One region of the Romboutsia sp. 1001216sp1 genome, then DNA from elsewhere that is predicted to be linked to it. Evidence: riboswitches for the same ligand, from Rfam matches in the RefSeq annotation. Region 1 holds a riboswitch; the other holds the start of a gene.
What was found. Region 1 has a riboswitch for cyclic di-GMP ahead of ABHC41_RS04760 (NPCBM/NEW2 domain-containing protein). Riboswitches for the same ligand answer to the same signal wherever they lie in the genome.
Positions count from the first base shown of each region.

Region 2: another riboswitch for cyclic di-GMP. It lies ahead of ABHC41_RS06600 (response regulator transcription factor); the one in region 1 lies ahead of ABHC41_RS04760 (NPCBM/NEW2 domain-containing protein).

Region 1 covers NZ_JBDPHA010000003.1:82,791-99,801, reverse strand. Annotated here, with positions in the region: gene ABHC41_RS04770 (VWA-like domain-containing protein) at 1-1,032, shown strand, start outside; gene ABHC41_RS04765 (SagB/ThcOx family dehydrogenase) at 1,349-2,107, opposite strand; cyclic di-GMP riboswitch class I at 2,366-2,452, shown strand; gene ABHC41_RS04760 (NPCBM/NEW2 domain-containing protein) at 2,663-9,058, shown strand; gene ABHC41_RS04755 (glycoside-pentoside-hexuronide (GPH):cation symporter) at 9,972-11,363, shown strand; gene ABHC41_RS04750 (HAD hydrolase-like protein) at 11,626-12,465, shown strand; gene ABHC41_RS04745 (glycoside hydrolase family 3 N-terminal domain-containing protein) at 12,522-14,291, shown strand; gene ABHC41_RS04740 (helix-turn-helix domain-containing protein) at 14,513-15,097, shown strand; gene ABHC41_RS04735 (MerR family transcriptional regulator) at 15,234-15,608, opposite strand; gene ABHC41_RS04730 (1-deoxy-D-xylulose-5-phosphate synthase) at 15,779-17,011, shown strand, end outside.
Region 2 covers NZ_JBDPHA010000005.1:31,199-36,731, reverse strand. Annotated here, with positions in the region: gene ABHC41_RS06600 (response regulator transcription factor) at 992-1,591, opposite strand; cyclic di-GMP riboswitch class II at 1,645-1,728, opposite strand; gene ABHC41_RS06595 (response regulator transcription factor) at 1,884-2,486, opposite strand; gene ABHC41_RS06590 (class D sortase) at 2,575-3,159, opposite strand; gene ABHC41_RS06585 (signal peptidase I) at 3,171-3,668, opposite strand; gene ABHC41_RS06580 (hypothetical protein) at 3,727-4,503, opposite strand; gene ABHC41_RS06575 (hypothetical protein) at 4,503-5,105, opposite strand; gene ABHC41_RS06570 (LPXTG cell wall anchor domain-containing protein) at 5,098-5,533, opposite strand, start outside.

The DNA.
Region 1 (17,011 bases):
TTAGTAAGAGCAAGAGAATTAAAAGGAAAATACAGTACATTAGCTATTAATATGGCGATGGATATAGTGGTTAATAAATATTTAAATAATTTACCACCATATGCTGTTACTTTAGAAAATGTAAATGTAAAATATAATTTAAAACTTGAGCCTTATGAGCCTTTTGAATACTATGTAGAAAAAATTCAAACTGAATTAGATTTACAAGAAGTAGATAAAGATGGCGAAGAAGATGATACTCGTCAGTCTGATGATATAGAAACTGAATACAATCCAGAAAAAACTCATGATATTTGGGAAGATTCTAGTAATATAGATGAGGAAACTCTTAAAGAATTTACCCAAAAAGCTATTAATAATTCTCAAAAAGGTAAAATTCCAGAATACTTAGATGGTATGATATCATCACTTAAAAATAGTAAAGGTGAATTGCCTTGGAACTTATATCTTAATAGATTGATGGGAACAGTCGAAAGCAATAAAAAGAAGACTATAACAAGAAGAAATAGAAGACAGCCAAATAGATTAGATTTGAGGGGACAGTTGAGATCTCATAAAGCAGAGATAGCTGTCGCACTTGATATAAGTGGAAGTATTAGTGATGAAGAATTTAAACAAGCTATTAAGGAAGTACTTAATATAGTAAAAAATTATAACCATGAAATTACAATCATAGAATGTGATAATGAAATTAGACGTGTGTATAAAGTCAAATCTGTAAAAGATATAAAAGAAAGGCTTAAAAGAAGAGGATCAACTAAATTTAGCCCAGTTTTTGAATATGCTAATAATAAAAAAATTAATTTATTGGTATACTTTACTGATGGTAAAGGAGAAGACAGGCTACAAGTAATACCTAGAGGATATAAAATTTTATGGGTTATTTCAGGAAGAGGAGACAAACTTTCATTAAGAGAGCCTTATGGAGCAGTTAAAAAACTTAGCAAGGTTAAAATAAAAGATGATACATTAGATATGAGTGATGTTAGAAATGATGGATATTCAATGAATAACCAAGCTCCAATTTTATAAATTTATGTATTAAATTCTGGTTATTCTAATAACATAATAATAAAATTTCAATGAGAAATATAATTTCTAAAGGAGATAATAATATTATGAAAGAAGCAGAAAGATTATTAAATGAATAATTTGCGATTATTTTAAATATTTCTCCTGATGAAGTAACCTCATATATATTAAGTCAAATATCAAAATAAAGTACTTTATACTATACTTTATTTAAAAATATTAAAATTAAAAAATCTCAAAAAGTATCTTAATTTAAGATATTTTTGAGATTTTTACTTTAAAGTAATACAATTATATTAATAATTAAGCTAATTTATTAAAGTTTTTTACCTAAACAAGCCATATAAATTACAAACTCATTTTCTCCATCTAAATCTAACATATTATCAATTATATCCTGATCATATATTCCGATAGCACAAGTCCCGTAATTAAGAGATTCTGATGCTATGTAAAGATTCTGGCAAACATGTCCAATATCTATAAGTATTTTCTTATGAGCAGTTATACTAAATCTATGTTCACTTCTATATGGAATACAACTCCAAGCAAACACAACGGCACTTTTAGATACGAAACCTTGAACAAAAGGTTGGTTTGGAGTTGCTTTATCTATTTCATCATCTATATTGCTTAAAGTCTTTATAAATAAAAGTTTATGTTCTAAAGGTAAATATCTGTAAACTCCACTCTTTAAACCATCAACATTATTTATTATTAAATATGTTTCAAATGGGTGAGTGCAACCAGCAGAAGGTACAGTTCTTAAGGCACTAAATTTATCTTTTACAGTTTGGATTCCTTGAGTAGCCCATAGTAAATACGAAAGTTCAGATAAATTTATTTTTTCATCACTATATTTTCTTATACTTCTTCTATCATTTATACAATCTAGTACGTTAGGTTTAACTAAAATGTCTTTGCTTACAGGAGGTAACTCTATTAAATTAGAATTTGAATCATATTCTTTTTGGAAAGAAGGAGCGGGTATTCCTTTTTGTTTATCCGTTTTTATCTGTTTTAGTATTTCAAAATCAGCTTTGAAAAATTCTCTGTTTTGTGCAATTTTATCCATAGATGTCTCCTTATTAAAATGTATAAATTTTTACACTTATTATACCATATATATAAATATAAGTGGAAAAAGCCTAAATGGTAAAAATTTCATATTAGAAGCTTAATTACAGATAAAAATTAATAAATATTTTTGTGTAGTAATAATTAATATTTGCTTTAATAGAATATATTCAAAAATATATTAAAATTATTTTAAATTAAAAAAAACTATTTTAATTTATAAAAAATTATGTATAATTAATATAGATGACTAAAAATTACATATTAGCAAACCTAGAGAAATCTAGCGACGCAAAGCTAAAGGGGCTAAGGTAAAATTAGACTATGCCAGCCAGTTGCCAAAGAATTGATATTCTTTGTTTTTATAGAGTTATCTTATGATATAATTGTAAGATTGTTTTATAATGTTTACTTTAGATGGCAACTACCCTTTATAAAGGGTAGTTTTTTATTTAATAAAAACAACTATAGCTCTATAGCAAGACTATATTTTGAAATTTGGGGTAAAATATTTAGTTATTGTAAATTCATATAATATAAGAGGGAGAATATTATGAAGAAAAAGATAGCATCAATATTGGCCATATCTGTTATAGCAACAAACAGCACACCTACTTTAAATGTTTTTGCTAACGAAGTAATAAAGGAAAAAGCATTAGCGATAGAGGAACAAGTTTCTAAAAGTATGACAGTTAGTGATTTTAAAATTAAGAACAATCCTAACTTCGCTAAGTATAATGAACTTTATAGAGTTGAGATACAGTCTATAACAAACAATGGAAGAAGTTACCCAGGAACTAAGATAGAAAATGCTATAGATGGAAAACTTAATACACATTGGGAAACATACACTAGAAATACAAATGAATTTAAAAATGAAGTAATTGTGGAGTTTAAAGATATAGCCGAGATAAATAGATTAGCTTATGCTACAAGACAAGACGGGGCTAAAGGTAAAGGATATCCTACTAGTGCAGAGATATATGTTTCAGAGAGTGAAATAGGTGAAGATTTTAAACTAGCAGGAAAAATAGAAGGAAGTAAAGTTACAGGTGGAATGGTTGAATTTAAATTTGATACTGTAAGAGCAAAGAGAGTTAAATTCAAATTCGTAGAAGCACATGACGAGTGGGCAAGTGCCGCAGAGTTTTGGTTCTATAAAGAGGATAGAATTCTAGATAAGATGGAAAGATTATTTACTAATGCAAACATGAATGAAGTAAGTAAAGAGTTTGCAACTCCTGAAGCATTAAACACTTTAGAGAAAGAAACTGAAGGACATCCATTCCGCGATAGCTTTAAAGAATATATAGATAATGCAAGACTTGTTCTAGAGAACAAAGAGGTTAACTTTATTGAAACTAAAGTATCTAAGTTATTAGGGTATGGAACTGAAAACCAAAAAGCTTATGATGACAAGTTTATGTTAGGTAAAGACCACATCGTTAATACACAAGTAAATGGTGGAACTTACTCTACAACAAAAATAGAATATATGTATGATGGTGACCCTAATACACATTGGGAAACAAACAGAAGCAATGGTAATGGTTTCACTAATGAAGTGGTATTCACTTTTGATGAAATAGAACAACTTGATAGAATAGCATTATTACCTAGAAGCGGAAATCAAAAAGGATTTCCTACTAAGTATGAAATATATGCTTCAGAAACTTCTCAAGGGGATACATTCAAATTAGTTTCTAGCGGTACTGCAGAAGTTACTAAAGACTTCATGCAATTTAAATTTAACCCAACAAACTTTAAGAGACTGAAGTTTGTATTTAAAGAGTGCCATGAAAATAGACCATTCATATCAGAAGCTAGGTTCTATAAAGAAGATGCTTTATCAGAGAAAATGGATAAACTATTTACAGACAGTAATAAGAATACAGTAAACCCTGATTTTGGGACTTTAGAGAAACTTACTGCTTTAGAGAATGAAGCGAAGGCACATCCTTTATACAGTAAGTTCAAAGAAGATTTAGATGATGCTAAACTTGTATTAGAAGGTAACGAGGTAACTTATGCAGATGCTAAAGTTTCGAAGTTTAAAGCTTTTGGAACTCCAGAGTTAGCAGAGTATGATAAGACTTATAAGATAGATAATAGTCATATAAAGAATATAACTACTAACGGTAGACATTGGTCAAATCAAACTATAGATAAAGCTATAGATGGTGATCCTAACACTAATTGGCATTCTGATGCTAGAAATAGCGAAACTCATACAAACGAAGTTATAATGACTTTAGACCAAATAAGAACTTTAGATAGAATAGTATATTATTCTCCGAGAGATAGAGGTTTCGCAGAGAAGTTCGATATCTATACTTCTAAGACTAGTGAAGGAGACACATTTACTAAAGTAACTAGTGGTAGTGCTTCAAGAACTGGAGACTCTATATCTATAAAGTTTAATCCAACTCAAGCTAGAAGAGTTAAGTTTGTTTATAAGCAAGGATATGAAGGTTGGGCTTTAGCGTCAGAGTTCGGATTATATAAACAAGACCAAACTCTAGATAAAATACAAAGGTTATTCACTGATGATACTATGTCTAAAGTAAGTGAAGAGTTTGATACAGTTGATAAATTAAAAGCTTTAGAGAACGAATGTAGTACACACCCATTCTTTGAAGACTTTAAAGAGGACTTATACAATGCAAGAGTTCTAATAGAACAAGGCAAGGTAGAGAGTTCTGTTGCTACAAGTAAGAAGTTTAATCATCTGGATAATGCGGAGTATGTAAAACAATTTAGAATACCTTACGAGAATATAAAGAGTATAAGTAATAATGCAGGGCAATATCTACAACAGCATATAAATAACGCGGTTGATGGTAATGTAGACACTTACTGGGAGACTAATAGAGGAAACGATAAAGAATGGTCTAATGAAGTAACTATAGAATTCAAACAACCTATAACTGTAGACAGAATAGCTTATGGTGCTAGACAGTCAGATAGAAAAGGATTTTTAGAGGAATTCGAGATATATGGTTCTAACGCTACTAAAGGTGATAACTTCCAATTAGTGGCTACAGGTAGAGCAGACAGTACTTCTGGTTTAGTTGAAGCTAAATTCAAACCTACAACATTTAAGAGAATGAAATTAAAGTGGGTTAAAAGTAACCAAAACTGGGCTACACTAAACGAAATAATGTTCTTTAAGAGAGATATAGTTTCAGATAAAGTTAATAACTTATTTACAAATGAATTAAAGAATGAGTTAAACCCAGAATTCAATTCATTAGAAGCTATTGAAGCTTTAGAGAAAGAAGTTAAAACACACCCATTAAAAGTAGAACTTATGGAAAGTATAGACATGGCTAAAGATTTAATTAAATCTCCTGATAAGAATAAAGGTCATGTTTATGAATTAGAAAGCAGAGGAGACGCTATAAAGGAAAGTCAAAAGAGAAAGGTATGGAATTTCAGAGATTGGCAACCTACAGGTTTAGCAGTTAAGTCAGGTGAAAAGATAACTGTGTATGTTGATACAGAAACAGGCGACCCAGTACCTAACTTAGTATTTAAACAAATGGATAGTAGACATAACGGTTTAGCAGATATAAGATTAACTAGAGGTAAGAACGAAATTACAATACCTGAGGTCGAAGTAAATGATATAAGACCAGGGACTGCTAAAGCAGGAGTATTATATGCTTCAAATCCTTATACTCCAGAGCAACAAGCAAGAAAGCCTAAGATAAGAATAATAGGTGGTGTAAGTTATCCTCAATTCGTAAAAGGTGTAGATAATGATGAACAGGTAATAAATGAGTTACGTGAATATACTGAGAAGTTAAAGAAAGATCCTAAACTACCTGATGTATTCGAAGTATTAGGAGATAAAGCTTTAGTAAACGTTAGAGCAACGTATGCTTTAGATTGGTATACAGAAAATAATAAAGTACCTAGTTATACAGCAGATAGATCTGACGAAGTAATAAAGGAAGCAATGAAGTTCTGGGGATTTGATGGTTCTAAAGATATACATTCGGACTTCAACTTTAGATATGTAACTATGCTTAAGAACTTAAGTGGTGGAGTATTCATGAATGCAGGAAACGGTATAACTGGATACAACCAAGGACAACAAGGTGGAGCTCTAAACGTTGACACTGGCTGGGGATTCATGCATGAATTAGGACACAACCTTGATACAAATAATAGAGCAATGCCTGAGATAACTAATAATATTTTACCTCTTCATTTCCAAATGATTAAAGGTGAAGCTAGTAAGATATCTCAACAAAACTTATGGGAGAGTAAAATATTCCCTAAAGTAAGTAAAGAAGATTATTCTAACAATGAGTGGTACCCTGCAAGTGACACTAGTTCATTAACTCATATGGCACCATTATGGCAATTACAACTATATGATAATACATTCTGGCCTCGTTTTGAGCAACAATTTAGAGAGAGAAACATAGGTGGTGGTGACTGGAATAACAAGCATGAAGCTTGGGCAGTTGTTGCATCAGATGTTCTTCAATTAGACTTAAAAGAACATTTTGCTAGACATGGTTTCTACGTTAATGAAGAGACTGCTAAGCATATGGCTCAGTACAAAAAGCCAGATAAGAAGTTATGGTATATAAATGATAATAAGTATCTGAACAAAGGTGAAGGTTTCAATAACGAGGTAGATTGTAAAGTTAAAGTTAAGACACAAGAGACTTCTGTTAAATTAGATATATCAATAGATAAAACCAATGCTAATAGTCTTCTTGGATATGAGATAATTAGGGATGGTAAAGTGATAGGATTTACTACTAAAGATACTTTCATTGACACTAACATAAATCCAGGTACTAATCACGAGTATAAAGTAGTTGCTTACGATACTCAATTAAATCCTTCTGAAGGTGTAGGCGTTAAGGCACATCAACCTATATTAGAAACAGTCGGAGGGTTGACATTAGCTTTAGGTGAAAATTTCAATGCTTTAGATTATGTTAAGGCAACTGATTACAATGGTAATAAATTGAAAGACATTAAGGTCACAAGTGATGTGGATACTACTAAGAAGGGTAACTACACAGTAACTTATGAGGTAACTGATAATGATGCAATTTCTAAAGAAACAATGAACGTTAATGTTGTTAGTAAATATGATTACTTATCAGATAGTGAGTGGAAGAGTGAACATACCGATTGGGGTAAACCATCACGTAATAACTCTATAAAGGGAAGAATTTTAGGAGAGATTAAAGACTACGATAAGGGAATAAGATTACATGCTAACGGAAATGTTGTTTATGATTTAGGTGAGCATAACTATGATAACTTTGAGGTTAAAGTTGGAGTAGACATGAACTTAGAAGCTCAAAATAATTCAAGTATAACTTTCAAGATTGTAGGCGATGGAAAGACTTTAGCAACAACTAAAGTATTAAAGCATGAGGATAATATGCAGTATATAAATGTTCCTGTAAAAGGAGTTAAAGAACTTAGATTAGAAGTTAACAATGGTGGAAACGGAAATACTTCAGACCACGGTATATTTGTAGAACCTAAATTAACAACTAATAATGCTAAACCTGAGTTAACTATACCTAAGTCTCAAACTGTTAAAGTTGGTCAAACTTTAGAAGACATAGTTGGAACTTACAAAGCTACAGATGCCGAAGACGGTGACATAACTGGTAATGTAGTCGTGACTGGACAAGACAAAGTTAACTTTAATAGAGTTGGTAACTATACTATAACTTATAGTGTAACAGATAAAGACGGCAATAAGGTAGAGAAGAGTAGAGTTATAAATGTAATAAACATGGAAGACTTTAAATACTTGAGTGACTTTGATTGGAAGTCTGCAAATTCAGGCTGGCAAAGTGTTAGGAAAGACAACGCAGTAAGTGGAAATAAGTTAAAACTTACTGGAGAAGATGGTCAAGAGGTTGTATATGATAAAGGAATTGGGACTCATGCAAACTCTACAATAGTATATGATTTAACAGATAAAAATGTAGACTTATTTAGTGCATTTGTAGGAGTAGACCGTGCTATGTATGGTTCAGTAGGTAGTGTACAATTTGAAGTGTATGTAGATGGTGAAAAAGTTTATGATAGTGGTTTAATGAATTCTAGAGATTCACAAAAGTTTGTGGATGTAGACTTAGCAGGAGCTAAAGAACTTAAACTAATAGCTAAAGATGGTGGAAACGGAATAGGTTCTGATCATGCTACTTGGGGAGATGCTAAGTTACATTATGTTAATACTGAAAGAGTTTATACTGAAGAATTAACTACTGCATTAGAAGAAGCTAAGAAGTTGGATAAGGATAATTATACAGACAAAAGTTATCAAGTTTTAGCAGACAGTATAGCTAAAGCTGAAGCATTATTAACAGAAGAGAAACCAAATCAAGAATCTATAGACGCTATGACAAAAGAACTTCAAGATAATGTAAAAGGTTTAATAGAAATAAATCTACAGGAAGTTGTTAATATTCCAGATAAATATTTAGTTAAATCTATACAAAATCAATTGGGAAAAACCGGAAATATAACTTTAGGTGATATGCGTAGTTTAACTACTTTAAGGTTATCTGGTGTTGTCGATTTAACAGGTATAGAGCATGCTAGAAACTTAGAGACTCTAGAAATGAGCTATAATGAAGTTAAAGATTTAAGACCATTAGCAAATCTAAAAAAACTTAAAACATTAGATGCAAAAGAGCAAATTATTGCAGTAGGAGAATTAACTCCATCTAATGGTAAAGTTGTAGTTGACTCTAAAGCATATAACAGAGAAGGAAAAAATGTAGCTAAAACTGTTAAACTTGTAGATAAAGATGGTAATACAGTAATAGAACAAGATGCTAAAGATGAGTCTGTTATAAGTATAGAAGGTTTACCTAAAGGTTTATATGGTGTTCATGTATTATTTGAAGACGAAGATTTTGATGGCATAATGATATATTTATTCAATATAAATTAAAAAAGTATTCAAAATATTACTTTTTTAACTATAGAAAAATCACTGCTTATTTTTAATAGGCAGTGATTTTTTTATATTTTATTAAACATATTGATTTATCTAAGCTAGTAATTGTTTTTAAAAGACCATTTGAATATAGAAAAAGATACAATGTAAACAATACTATATTTATAACGCGACCTAAGAGTTTTGGTAGACACGTATAAGTAAAATTAATAACTAAATTTTAAAAGATCAAAAAATAATAAAAGAAAAAGGAGCATATTCAATAAATATTTCAAAATATAAACTTTAAAAAGATGCAGATAATTTATTTTTATCAGAACTTTATAATGCACTCTATGGTGGTGAAAAGGTAGTTGTATTTCATAATTGTCATCAAATTGCTCTAGATTTGCTTACTTTAAATACTACTGATGAAATACTAGCAAATGGGAAGTATTTAAATTTTTATAACCGAAAAAAATGAAGAAATTATTAGAAATTTATTTTCAAATAGTTTTATGAAAAAGGCACACCACATTAAGGGGGTTGCTTTGAATATATGGGGTGAATAATTAAATAAATAATTAATATCAGAGTGCTATAAAATATTTAAATTAAAAATTAATGACAAAAATTGATAAATTTCTAGAAAACGGTTGCTAAGAAAACAAAAAGTGTGTTAGTATACTAGTATAAAGAAGAAGGGCTTGGATAGATAAAAAAATAACAAAGGAAATTATATGGATAATGACTAAGTCCAAATCAGATATTTCAGATTATATACTAAATTGCGCTTAGCAATCATCAATAATTAAGAAAACGATATTTTAACTTTGGGGGGAAGTTGGTATACTAGTATAAAACAAAGTGAAAAATTTGAAATATCATAAGGAAAAAAGAATAATAATATGTTCTAAGGAGTGGGGAAATGGAAATATCAACAGAAAAAGTTCTAAAGCAGGATGTAGTAAAACCTTTTGGTCTGCAAGACAAGATAGGATATATGTTAGGGGATTTAGGAAATGACTTATTCTTCCAATTTGTAAGTGGATATTTAATGCTATTCTATACAGATGTGTTAGGAATAACTGCGGGGGCAGTAGGAACTATGTTAGTAATTGCTAGAATATGGGATGCAATAAATGATCCAATGATGGGGACTTTTATAGATAGAAGAAAAGTTGGCAAAAATGGTAAATTTAGACCGTACTTATTATACGCCGCGTTGCCTGTAACGATTATGGGATTTTTAACATTTACAGCTATACCTGGTATACCAGATAACTTAAAGTTAGTATATGCATATATAACTTACATAGGTTTTGGTATGTGTTATACAGCTATAAACATACCTTATGGGTCATTGGCATCAGTAATGACAACAGACCCAGTGGAAAGAACATCTTTATCTACATTTAGATCAGTAGGTGCACTAATTGCAAATTTAGCAATAATGATTATAGTACCTAAATTAGTATTTAGTGATGGTGTAGCCACAGCAGGTGGGTTTATGAAAGCTTCGGCTGTCTTTGTAGTATTTTCTAATTTATGTTATTTTGGGGCATTTAAATTAACAACAGAGCGTGTTAAGCATAAAGTTCAAGAAACAAAAGAAAAGTCAAGTTTTATAAAAACAGTTAAAACTTTACTAAGTAATAGAGCTTTAATAGGGTTAATGTTAGCTTCATTTGGTATGTTAGCATCTATGATGGCAGTTAATGCTTTAACACCATACTTATATAAAGATTATTTTAAAGCACCAGAACTAATATCTCTTGGTGGTGTAATTGGAATGATTTCATCATTTTTAATATTACCATTCTTATCACCACTTGTTAATAAGTTTGGAAAGAAGGAGCTTTCAGTAGGAACTATGTTAATTGCTGTAGCAGCAAACTTAGCATTATTCTTAATGCCTATAAAAAGTCCATATGTGTATATGGCTATAAACTTTATAGCATCTATAGGAACTGGGTTCTTCAATGTATTAATTTGGGCATTAGTAGGTGATGCAATAGATTATCAAGAATATATAACTGGTAAGAGAGAAGAAGGTATTGTTTATGCATCTTACTCTTTAGTTAGAAAGCTAGGTCAAGCTATAGCTGGTGGAATAGGTGGATTTGCGCTTACTTTCATTGGATACAAAGCAGGGGTAGCAACACAAACACCAGAAGTTGCTCAAGGGATAAAATACATAATAACAATACTACCTTTCGTATCAGCTTTAATTTCAACTATAGCTATGACATTTGTGTATAACTTATCAAAAACTAAATTAGCAGAAATGACAAAGGAGTTAGAACTTAGAAGGGGATAAATATAGGAAATTACTATAAAATTATAAGAAAATTAAGCAAAACAGATATAAATACTTATTAGCCCTTGTATGTACAAGGGCTTATAGTTTATAGGCTAAATTATATTAGGTATTAGAATTTTATCAATTTATTTTTTATTAACTTTAAAAAGCAAAATTTTTGTAGAAATGAATTGAAAAACGATTGCCTTTAATTATTGCGTATGTTAGTATACTAGTATAAAGGAAAGAGCTATATAATTGCTTACTAATGGAGGATATTATGGCGAATATATTTGATAAGTATGAAAAGACACAAGAATTTTTAATATGTATTGACTCTGATGGATGTGCAATGAATACTATGGAAATAAAGCATAGAAGATGTTTTGCACCAGAGATGATAAAAACATGGAACTTATATGAAAAAGAAGATTATATATTAAACCTTTGGTATGACATAAATCTTTATACAAAAACTAGGGGTATAAACAGATTTAAAGGTTTAGCTGAAACCTTTAAAATCATAAGCAACGAAGGTATAGAAATAGATGACCTTGATAGTCTTGTAAATTGGGTTGAGACTACAAATGAATTATCAAACAAATCCTTAGAAAGAGAAATAGAAAAGACTAATAGTAAGGCCTTAAAAATGGCATATGAATGGTCTTTAAATGTAAACAAATCTATAGAACAATTACCAAAGGGTGATGAACCATTTGAAAATGTAAAAGAAGGATTAGAAACATTATCTAAGTTAGTAGATGTTGCAGTAGTATCATCAGCAAATGGAGAAGCTTTAGATGATGAGTGGAATAGGCATAATTTTGTTAGGCATCTTAAAGCACTACTAGGGCAAGAAGCTGGAACAAAACAATATTGTATATCTGAGCTTAAGAAAAAAGGATATGATGAGAAGAAAATATTAATGGTAGGAGATGCACCAGGAGATTTACAAGCTGCTAAAAATAATAATGTAAATTTCTATCCTATATTAGTAAATAAGGAAAGTTATTCTTGGAAAAGATTAGTAAATGAAGTAGTTCCTAAATTAATGAATGGTACATTTGATGAAGCTTATCAAAATCAATTAATAAAGGAATTTAATGATTCATTAAAATAATAAAAATATTTGTAATAAAAAACATCCATAATAAATACAATAGGGGGAATAATTATATGTTAAATTTAAAATCAAAACCTTATAATCTTGATGAACAATCTATACAATGGGTAAAAGACACAATTGCAAATATGACAATAGAAGAAAAAATAGGTCAACTATTTGTAAATATGGGTGCAAGCCGTGATGAACAATACTTAAAAGGTGTTTTAAATAATTATCATATAGGGGCAGTTAGATACAATCCAGGTAAAGCTGAAGATGTATATGATCAAAATAAAATATTACAAGAAAATAGTAAAATACCACTATTAATAGCTGCAAATACTGAAAATGGTGGTAATGGAGCATGTACAGATGGGACATATGTAGGAAGCCAAGTTAAGATAGGAGCAACAAATGACCCTAAATATGCTTATGAAATGGGGCGTGTTTCTGGTGTGGAAGCAGCAGCAATAGGATGTAACTGGAGCTTTGCACCAGTAGTTGATATAAATAGAAACTGGAGAAATCCAATAATATCTTCTCGTTGTTATTCATCTAGTGCAGAGCAAGTATTAGAATTTTCTTTAGAGTACATGAGAGGAATAATGGAAAGTGGTATTATGCCTGCGGCGAAGCATTTCCCTGGAGATGGAATTGATGAACGTGATCAACATTTATCATTTGCTCCAAACTGGCTTTCAGTAGACGAATGGGATGCTACATTTGGAAAGGTATACGGAGGATTAATAGATGCAGGTCTTCCATCAATAATGGCAGGACATATAGCTTTACCTGAATATGTACGTTACTTTAATCCAGAAGCAACTATTGAAGAATTAACTATGCCAGCCACATTAAGTAAATATATATTAACAGATTTATTACGTAAAAAAATGGGATTCAATGGAGTAATAGTAACAGATGCAAGCCATATGGTAGCTATGACATCGGCAATGAAGCGTAGTGAAATGTTACCAACAGCTATAGCGGCAGGTAGTGATTTATTCCTATTCTTCAATGATCCAGATGAGGACTTCAAGTGGATGATGGATGGTTATAAGAATGGAATAATAACTGATGAGCGTCTTGAAGAAGCATTAACTCGTATATTAGGATTAAAAGCTGCTTTAGGATTACATAAAAAAGCTAAAACAGAAATACTAAAACCAAAAGAAGAAGCTATGGCTAAAATAGGATTAGAAGAAAATAAAATACCTGCTTTAGAAATAGCAGATAAAGCTATAACATTAGTTAAGAATAAAGAAGATATATTCCCTATATCTCCAGAAAATCAAAAACGCGTATTACTTGTAGAGCCTAAAGGTCATGACGGTGGATTTGGAAAACTAATGGCTATGATGGGTGGAAAAGGTAAAAATGCAATCGAGTTAATGAAAGAGTTATTAGAAGCAGAAGGATTTGTAGTTGAAATATATGAATCTCCAATGGAAAAAGCAATGAAGTTACCACCAGAAGAGATGATGAAATCAATGATGGATATTTACTCAGGAAAGCGTCCTATATCTGAGTTAACTAGCAAATATGATTTAATAATAAACATAGCAGATATTGGACCAGGAACAGACCAACGTATACAATGGCCAATGAGTAAAGGTACTCCTGATATACCATTTTATGTAAATGAAATACCAACAATATTTGTGTCAGTACAATGTCCATTCCATTTAGCTGATGTACCTCAAGTAAAAACTTATATAAACACTTATGATAATAAAGAATACACTATAAAAGCATTAGTTGAAAAGATGTTAGGTAGATCAGAATTTGTCGGTGTAAGCTCAGTAGATGCGTACTGTGGATTATTAGATACACAATATTAATTTATAAATATAAATAATCAAATACTAATAGTTGTAGTTAAATATTGTATTTAACTACAACTATTTTTAATATATTACAAAACTTTTTTTAAATGACTAATGGATATAGTTAAATGATGTAAAATAATTAATATAAAAAGAAAAACATAATATAAACTCTACGATTAGTTTATTGAAAGATTTTCTCTAATAGTTTAAATTATTAACAAGAGGTGAAACTGATGGATTGTAAGAAAGTTGGCAAATTAATATATGAACTAAGAAAAGAAAAAAACATGACACAAAAACAAGTTGCCGAATTAATGAATATAAGTGATAAAACAATAAGTAAATGGGAGCGAGGATTAGGTTGCCCTGACATTTCTTTACTTTTAAAATTATCAGATATATTTGGTGTAAGTATAGACGGGATTCTATCAGGAGAAATAAATTTAAATGAATTAGAGGGAGGAAATATGAAAAATATAAGATTTTATATATGTGATAAATGTGGAAATTTAATAACAACAACAGGTGAAGCATCTATATCTTGTTGTGGTAAGAAAATAGAACCATCAATTGCAAAAAAAGCAGAAGATGGACATAGACTTAATGTAGAAAATATAGAAAATGAGTTATTTATTACATCAGAACATGAAATGAAGAAGGAACATTATATTTCTTTTGTAGCACATGTAAAAGGAGATAGAGTTCAGATTGTAAAACAATATCCAGAGTGGAATATGCAGTTTAGGTTAAATCAAAATGGACGTGGTAAATTATATTTTTATTGTAAAGAACACGGACTATTTTATCAAATAGTATAGAGAAAAAATTAGTTACCAAAAAACAAATATATTTATATAGAGATATTAATTTTAAAGATAAAACCTACTATCGATTTATTGATGGTAGGTTTTTTTATAAGAAAATAATAGTAGAAAAATACTATATAAATTTTAATTATTTACATATGTTAGATTTTTGTTCTTTAATATAAAAGTTTATCTTATTATTGACAATTTTAAGAGAAGAATTAAAATTTTTTATCTCATCTTCGATATATTTTTTATGTTTTAAAAGTATATCTTCACGTTGGCATATGGTATCTGGACCTTCTATACATAAATTAACATATTCTTTAATTTTAGAAATAGGCATATGAGTATTTCTTAAACAGCATATTAGATTAAGCCACTCCAAATCTGTATCTTTAAATATTCTATTGCCTTGTTCATTACGTTCAATAAAAGGGAGTAACCCTTCTTTTTCATAGTATCGAAGTGTATGAGGTGACAAGTTATATTTTTGTGCTACTTCTTTAATAGTATATGACATATATAGCCTCCTAAAATATATGATAATATATTATACCTTTATAGTTAATTGTAAGCAAAATCAAAATAGATAAACTAAAAAATACTTATTGACTTAGAGTTTACTCTAAGGGGTATACTTATTAAAACAACGAAAATTACTTTAAAGACTAGCATCTAGGAGGAATTAATATGATATTAAATGTTTTAAATAAAATTGATGAACCAAAAGATTTAAAAGGACTTTGTAGTAATGACTTAAAAGTATTAGCTGACGAAATAAGGGAAATTTTAATAAAAAAAGTAAGTACAACAGGTGGCCACTTTGGTCCTAATTTAGGGATGGTTGAAGCAACTATAGCACTACACTATGTGTTTAATTCACCTATAGATAAGATAGTTTATGATGTTTCTCATCAATCATATACACATAAAATTTTGACGGGAAGAAAAAATGCATTTATAAATCCTGATAAATACAACAGTGTTACAGGATATACTTCACCTCAAGAAAGTGAACATGACTTCTTTACAATCGGACATACATCAACTTCAGTTAGTTTAGCATGTGGATTAGCAAAGGCTCGTGATTTAAAAGGTGGTAATGAAAATATTATAGCAGTTATAGGTGATGGTTCTTTAAGTGGTGGGCAAGCTTACGAAGGATTAAATAATGCAGCAGCATCAGGAAAAAATATAATAATAGTAGTTAATGATAATGATATGTCTATAGCTGAAAACCACGGAGGTCTTTATCAAAACTTAGCTTTACTTCGTAACACTAATGGAAAATCAGAAAATAACTTCTTTAAAGCATTAGGATTTGATTATCATTATATTAAGGATGGAAATAATATTGAGTCTTTAATTAAAACATTCTCAAAAGTTAAAGACACAAATCATCCAGTGGTAGTTCATATGCATACTATCAAAGGAAAGGGATATAAAGATTCAGAGGAAAATAAAGAAGCTTTCCATTGGGTAATGCCATTTGATTTGGAAACAAAAGAACCAAGATTTAAAAGTACAGGTGAATCTTATTCAGAGGTTGCAGGCGAATTTTTATCACAAAAGGCAAGAAAAGATAGTAGTATCGTAGCAATAACAGCTGCAACTCCTGGGCCAGTTGGTTTAGGTTCATTTAGACATGAATTTAAAGATCAATTTATAGATGTTGGAATAGCTGAGGAACATGCAATAGCACTTGCATCAGGTATAGCATCACAAGGTGGTAAACCCGTTGCATCTTTTGTTAGTTCATTTATACAAAGAACTTATGACCAATTATCTCAAGATCTTGCTATAAATAATAATCCTGCACTTATCATGGTTTATTGGGGAGGAATAACAGATAGTGATGTAACACATCTTGGATTATTTGATATACCGCTTATATCTAATATACCAAACATAGTATATCTTGCA
Region 2 (5,533 bases), on a different contig from region 1:
TAAAAATATACATTTTTTATATTTTTATCACTTGACCAAGTACACATTTTTTCATCTAATTTATCTTCTTGAGTTATCACTATAGGCTGTTTTTTATTCCCTGCTACTGGTACTATTGATAGTAGATCGTCTTCATCATATACATTTCCTATATATATTTCTTCTATATTATTTTCATCATGTATCTTTTGATCTATTATATATGAAGTTTCATATATACTATTTTCGCCTATTATATCAATTTTTATATTTGGTATTATTAATTTTATTTCATCTACTACTTTTTGTGATATTGTATGATCTTTACCTATTAGGATTATATTTTTAGAATTTCATTTTTTATTTATATTGATATGTTGTCTTTATTGATAAGCATCATTGGTGCGTTATATATTGTGGCTAATGGTGTTGCTATGATTGCATCTACTGTTGATTTTTCGTTTATTAATATTATTGTATCTATTTTTTCTTGTTGGATTTCTTGGCTTATTTTTATTGATGTGTTGTATATGTCTTTATCAGTGAATTATTTTATGTTTATAGCGTTTGATTTTGTAGTCATTAATATTATAATATTAATGTTATAAGCCCTTGTACTTTTTTTAATTTTTATCACCTCCATTAATAATAAATATATATATATATATATATTTATTATTAATAATCAAAACACAATTTATGCTATTGTACCTGCCAATATTCTTTCTTTGTAAGTTACATTCATATGTTTTTATATTAAAATATTTCAATCTTAGTCTACTATATGGCATACATTATATTTTGTAAAAAACTGTACATATTATATATAAAAATAGCTACTACGAATTTTACCTCGTAATAGCTATTATATTTATCTTAAAAATTCAATAATAATACCATTAATATCATATCCAACTTTATATAACTTGACCTTAAGTTCAATACCAATTAGTGCATCCTCTTTCTTATAACTAATTCAACTACTCGCCTTTAATAAAAAAATCCTTGTCACTTAGCAAGCCAACTCTTTGTCCCTGAAGTATAATATAATATCCTTTCTATTTCTAAATTTCATTTTAGAAAGTATACTGCTTATATGCTTTTTAACAGTATACTCTGTTATAAATAATTCTTGTGCTATTTCTCTATTGCTATATCCTTTACTAACAGCGTATAATACTTCTTTTTCTCTCTCTGTTAATAATTCTATATCTGAGTTGTTGCCGCCCAATACATTTGCTAAAAGATCGCTATCATAAAATTTTTTTCCTTTTCTTATACTATTTATCTTATATATAAAATCTTCTTTATTATCTATATTAAGTATATACCCATCTACACCATTTTTTATAGCTTTCTCGCATATAGTCTCATTCTTAGCAAAGTCTAGTACTATAAGTTTTTTATTTTCTATATCTTTTGTAATTTTATCTAGAAATTTTACTTGGCTTTCTTTAATATCTAACACTATATAATTTATATCTATTAGCTTTTTTCTATCTATATCGTTTATACTATTTGTTACTATGTTTTTAGTATGGTAAATAGACCTAAATAAATTATCTAATGATTCTCTAACCATAAAAGATTCTGAGACTATTAATGTACCCATATTTATATTCCTCCCATAAAATAATTTAGAAATAAAAAAACCAGCTATATATAAATTAAAATAGCCGGTTGCACTACTAGCTCCATATATTCCAAGTGCCCATATACAGAATATACTTCAAAGCTTCTTTATTTTGTTTTTTTAATTAATTTAATAATAATATATTTATATATAAATATTATCACAAATTAAATTTTTTTGTACAAAATCTCTTCTCCATTTTATAGTATAAATTCCTATATTATTTCATAAAAATACATTTTATATTATTTATATATATAAATCGTCATTTTTAACTTAAATTATTTATATATATTATTATATCTTGCCTATTTCTTAAATTTAACTTATATAAAATATTAGTTATATGTTTTTTTACTGTATACTCTGTAACCCCTAACCTAGATGCTATTTCTCTATTACTTAGTCCTTTTGCTATTTCATCTATAACCTCATTTTCTCTTATAGTTATATCGTTGTTACAATTAAATTCCTTTTTATTCATTGCCTTTTGAACTACAAAAGGATCATAAAAATTCCCACCAGACATTATCTTATTTATTATGTATCCGAAATCTTCCTTATCCTCTATATCAGTAATATATGCATCAGCTCCATTTCTTATAGATTTTATACATATCTCTTCATCTTTATATAGATTATAAATTATTACTTTTATTCTTTTATTATTTTCTTTTATATTGCTTATAATATTTAAATCAAAATTGCACTTTTCCCTTATATCTATAATAGCCATGCCATACATACCTATATCTTTACTTAAATTTTTAACATCTTTTTCCTTTTTTATATTTATATTTTTAAACTTTTCTTTAAATAAAGTTGATAATGCTTCTTTTAATATAAACGATTCTGAAATTATTAGTATATTCATATTCTTCCCCCCCTTTTTCTACTACATTATTCCACCCAATAGTTTTTTACTAGACCATGGTATATTATACCTAACGTACCAAAAAAAATTACTCTATATATCCATTCACTACTAACCTATGAGTACCAACATATTTAGGAGTACAAGTAATAAGTGTTATCATTTTTTTATTTTCATCTGAATCTAAAACCTCCACCTTATCTGGTGTTACAACTTCCTTACTATCTACTATGTAAGTATATTTTTCATCTAATGTGTGTACTACTATATTGTCACCTTTTTGTAATTCATCTAGATTGCTAAAAAACTTATTTGATGTGTAGTTTCTATGACCTGCCACTGCAAAGTTTCCGTACTGTCCTGGCATTTGAGTTTGATCAAAATGACCTACAGAATAATCTAATGTTTTTTGATCAGTTCCTTCCTTTACTGCAACTTTCAAATCTATCTTTGGTATTTCAAGAATAGCTATAACGTCTTGATTATTATTTATGGTCTTTTCCTTGCCTTTTTCTATTTGTTTACTTTCACTATTCTTATTATTTTGGATATTTTTTTCAAACTCCTTAACTAAATCATTATTATTTTTTTCAACATTGTAGTTTGTATATGCAGTTAATAAAATTATGCCTGCACCGATAACAATTAAAGATTTCCCTATAATTTTTTTCATAGTTTCACCTTTTAATCTCTATTTATAATTATTATAAATAATGCTAATAAAAACATCTCTGCAGCTATAACCATTGGATTTGATAAAAATTGAGCAACATATCCCATCTTAGGTATACTAAATTTAACTTCCCCAATTACATTATCTTTTTTAATAATATCTGGATCATAAACATCATTGTTATCTCCTTTTGTTTTGTATCCCTCATTAGTTATCTCCATAACTCTATGAGTAACAATTTCTCCATTATCTACAAATGTTATAATATCCTCTTTTTCTATATCAACTTTATTTTTATTTATTGTAACCACTAAGTCCCCTGGATAAAACTCTGGTTCCATACTTCCTGATAATACAGTATAGGTTCTAAATCCAATTAGATTAAACATCTTATCACTTCTTGATGTTAAAGCATTTAAAAGCATTATTATTGCAAATACCATAAAAAAGTAATATAAGAATTTTCCTATCTTAGGCTTTATATCTTGTTGTGTTTTTTCAATTTCCATAATTGTCCCCCTTATTTAAAGGAAGAAGAGAATCTCTTCTTCCTTTTTAATTTAAATTCTATTCTACAACAGGCTCTTCACTAGGAGCTTCGACCACTGATGGTTCTGGAGTTTCTGGTTGTGGTATTTCTTCTGGTTTATTCTCTGGTTCTTCCTCTGGTTTAGTTTCTGGCTCTACTGTTGATTCTGGAGTTTCTGGTGATTCTGGAACTCCTTCAGATGGCGGCAATTCCTCACTTGGTGGTACTTCTGGCGTTTCTTCACCTGGTGGCATCTCTTCACTCGGTGGTATTTCACTTGGTGGCACTTCTTCTGAAATTTCTGTTTTTGAGCCAAGCTTAGTCCAATGAGCTGTTAATTTGTCATTCTTATTCTTAGTAATTTCTATTTTATAACGAACTCTTATTAAATTATTATTCTTATCACGTATTCTTAGTTCTAAGATAAGCCAATCATCTCCACCTTCCTTAGTACTAATATTTTCTCTATTTATTTTTTTATCAAAATCTATATTTATTCCATTACCTTCAATTTCAGACTCTTCTGGTTTATTACTGAACTCCCCACTTCCTTGTTCAAAGTTAACACTTTCTACAGTTCCTTGATTTATAATTGATGTGCTTAACTGTATATACAAATCTTCTCTTTCATCGTGAACCCAAGCATTAGTTTCAAATTCACAGCCGCCTTCTGGTTTTGGGTCTACCAATTGGCCTATACTAACACTATTGCCCTTTATATCACTTGCAGTAAAATAACTATGACCAATATATCCACCTGTAAAAAAAACTGCCATGCTCATCCCTACCATAACAAATTTGCTTCTTATATGCATTATTCAACACCTCCTGCATCGATTTGTATAGCATTTATAGTAGTGTTAAAGTCTGCACTTTTTCCTTCTAATGTTTTCTTAACATCATCTGTTATATCACTTCTTATGCCAACAGTGACTGAAACATTAATAGACTCTCCTGGATCAACTTCAACTTTATTTCCATTATTATCAACAATATATGCACTTTGTAATGATAAAAGATCTTTTAATGTAGATACACTATATCCCTGTGGCTTCACACTTTTTCCACCATATGTCATTTTTAAATTACAACTTAATAAATCTAAATCTATTCCACCTGAATTACCTGAAAAATCTATCTCTACATTTTGTTTCAAATCCCCTTTATTTATAATAGAAAAACTTTTAGTATCACTTAATTTATCTTTATTCAGACTAATATCTATTCCATTTGATAAACTAGTGTCAAGTTTCCCCATAGTTATAACCAAGTCATTTTTAGCACTTACTTTGTCACTAAAGTATGAATAACTTCCAAAAGCTCCAACACTTCCTATACTTAGCATAAGTACAGCCCCACTAAGAGTTGCTTTTAATTTGTATTTTTTTGATTTCTTAGCTTTTTTTAATCTACTCATCTATATCATCTCCTTTGTTAGAAGATTTTCTATCTAAGACTATTCCAAGTCCTAATACACCTGCTCCAAGTGCTGTAAGGCTTGTTGCATTTACTATACTTCCGGTTTGAGGTAATTTGCCTCCTAATCCTCCAACATTACTTCCATTATTTCCATTGCCTGGTTTGTTTGGTTTCCCTGGATCTACCGACGATTCTGGATCTATCGGTAGATTTGGATTATCCGGGTCTACTGGTGATTCTGGATCTATTGGTGGATTTGGATTTTCTGGATCTACTGGTGGCTCTGGATCTATTGGTGGATTTGGATTTTCTGGGTCCACTGGTGGCTCTGGATCTATTGGTGGATTTGGATTTTCTGGATCCACTGGTGGCTCTGGGTCTACCGGTGGATTTGGATTACCTGGATCCACTGGTGGCTCTGGGTTT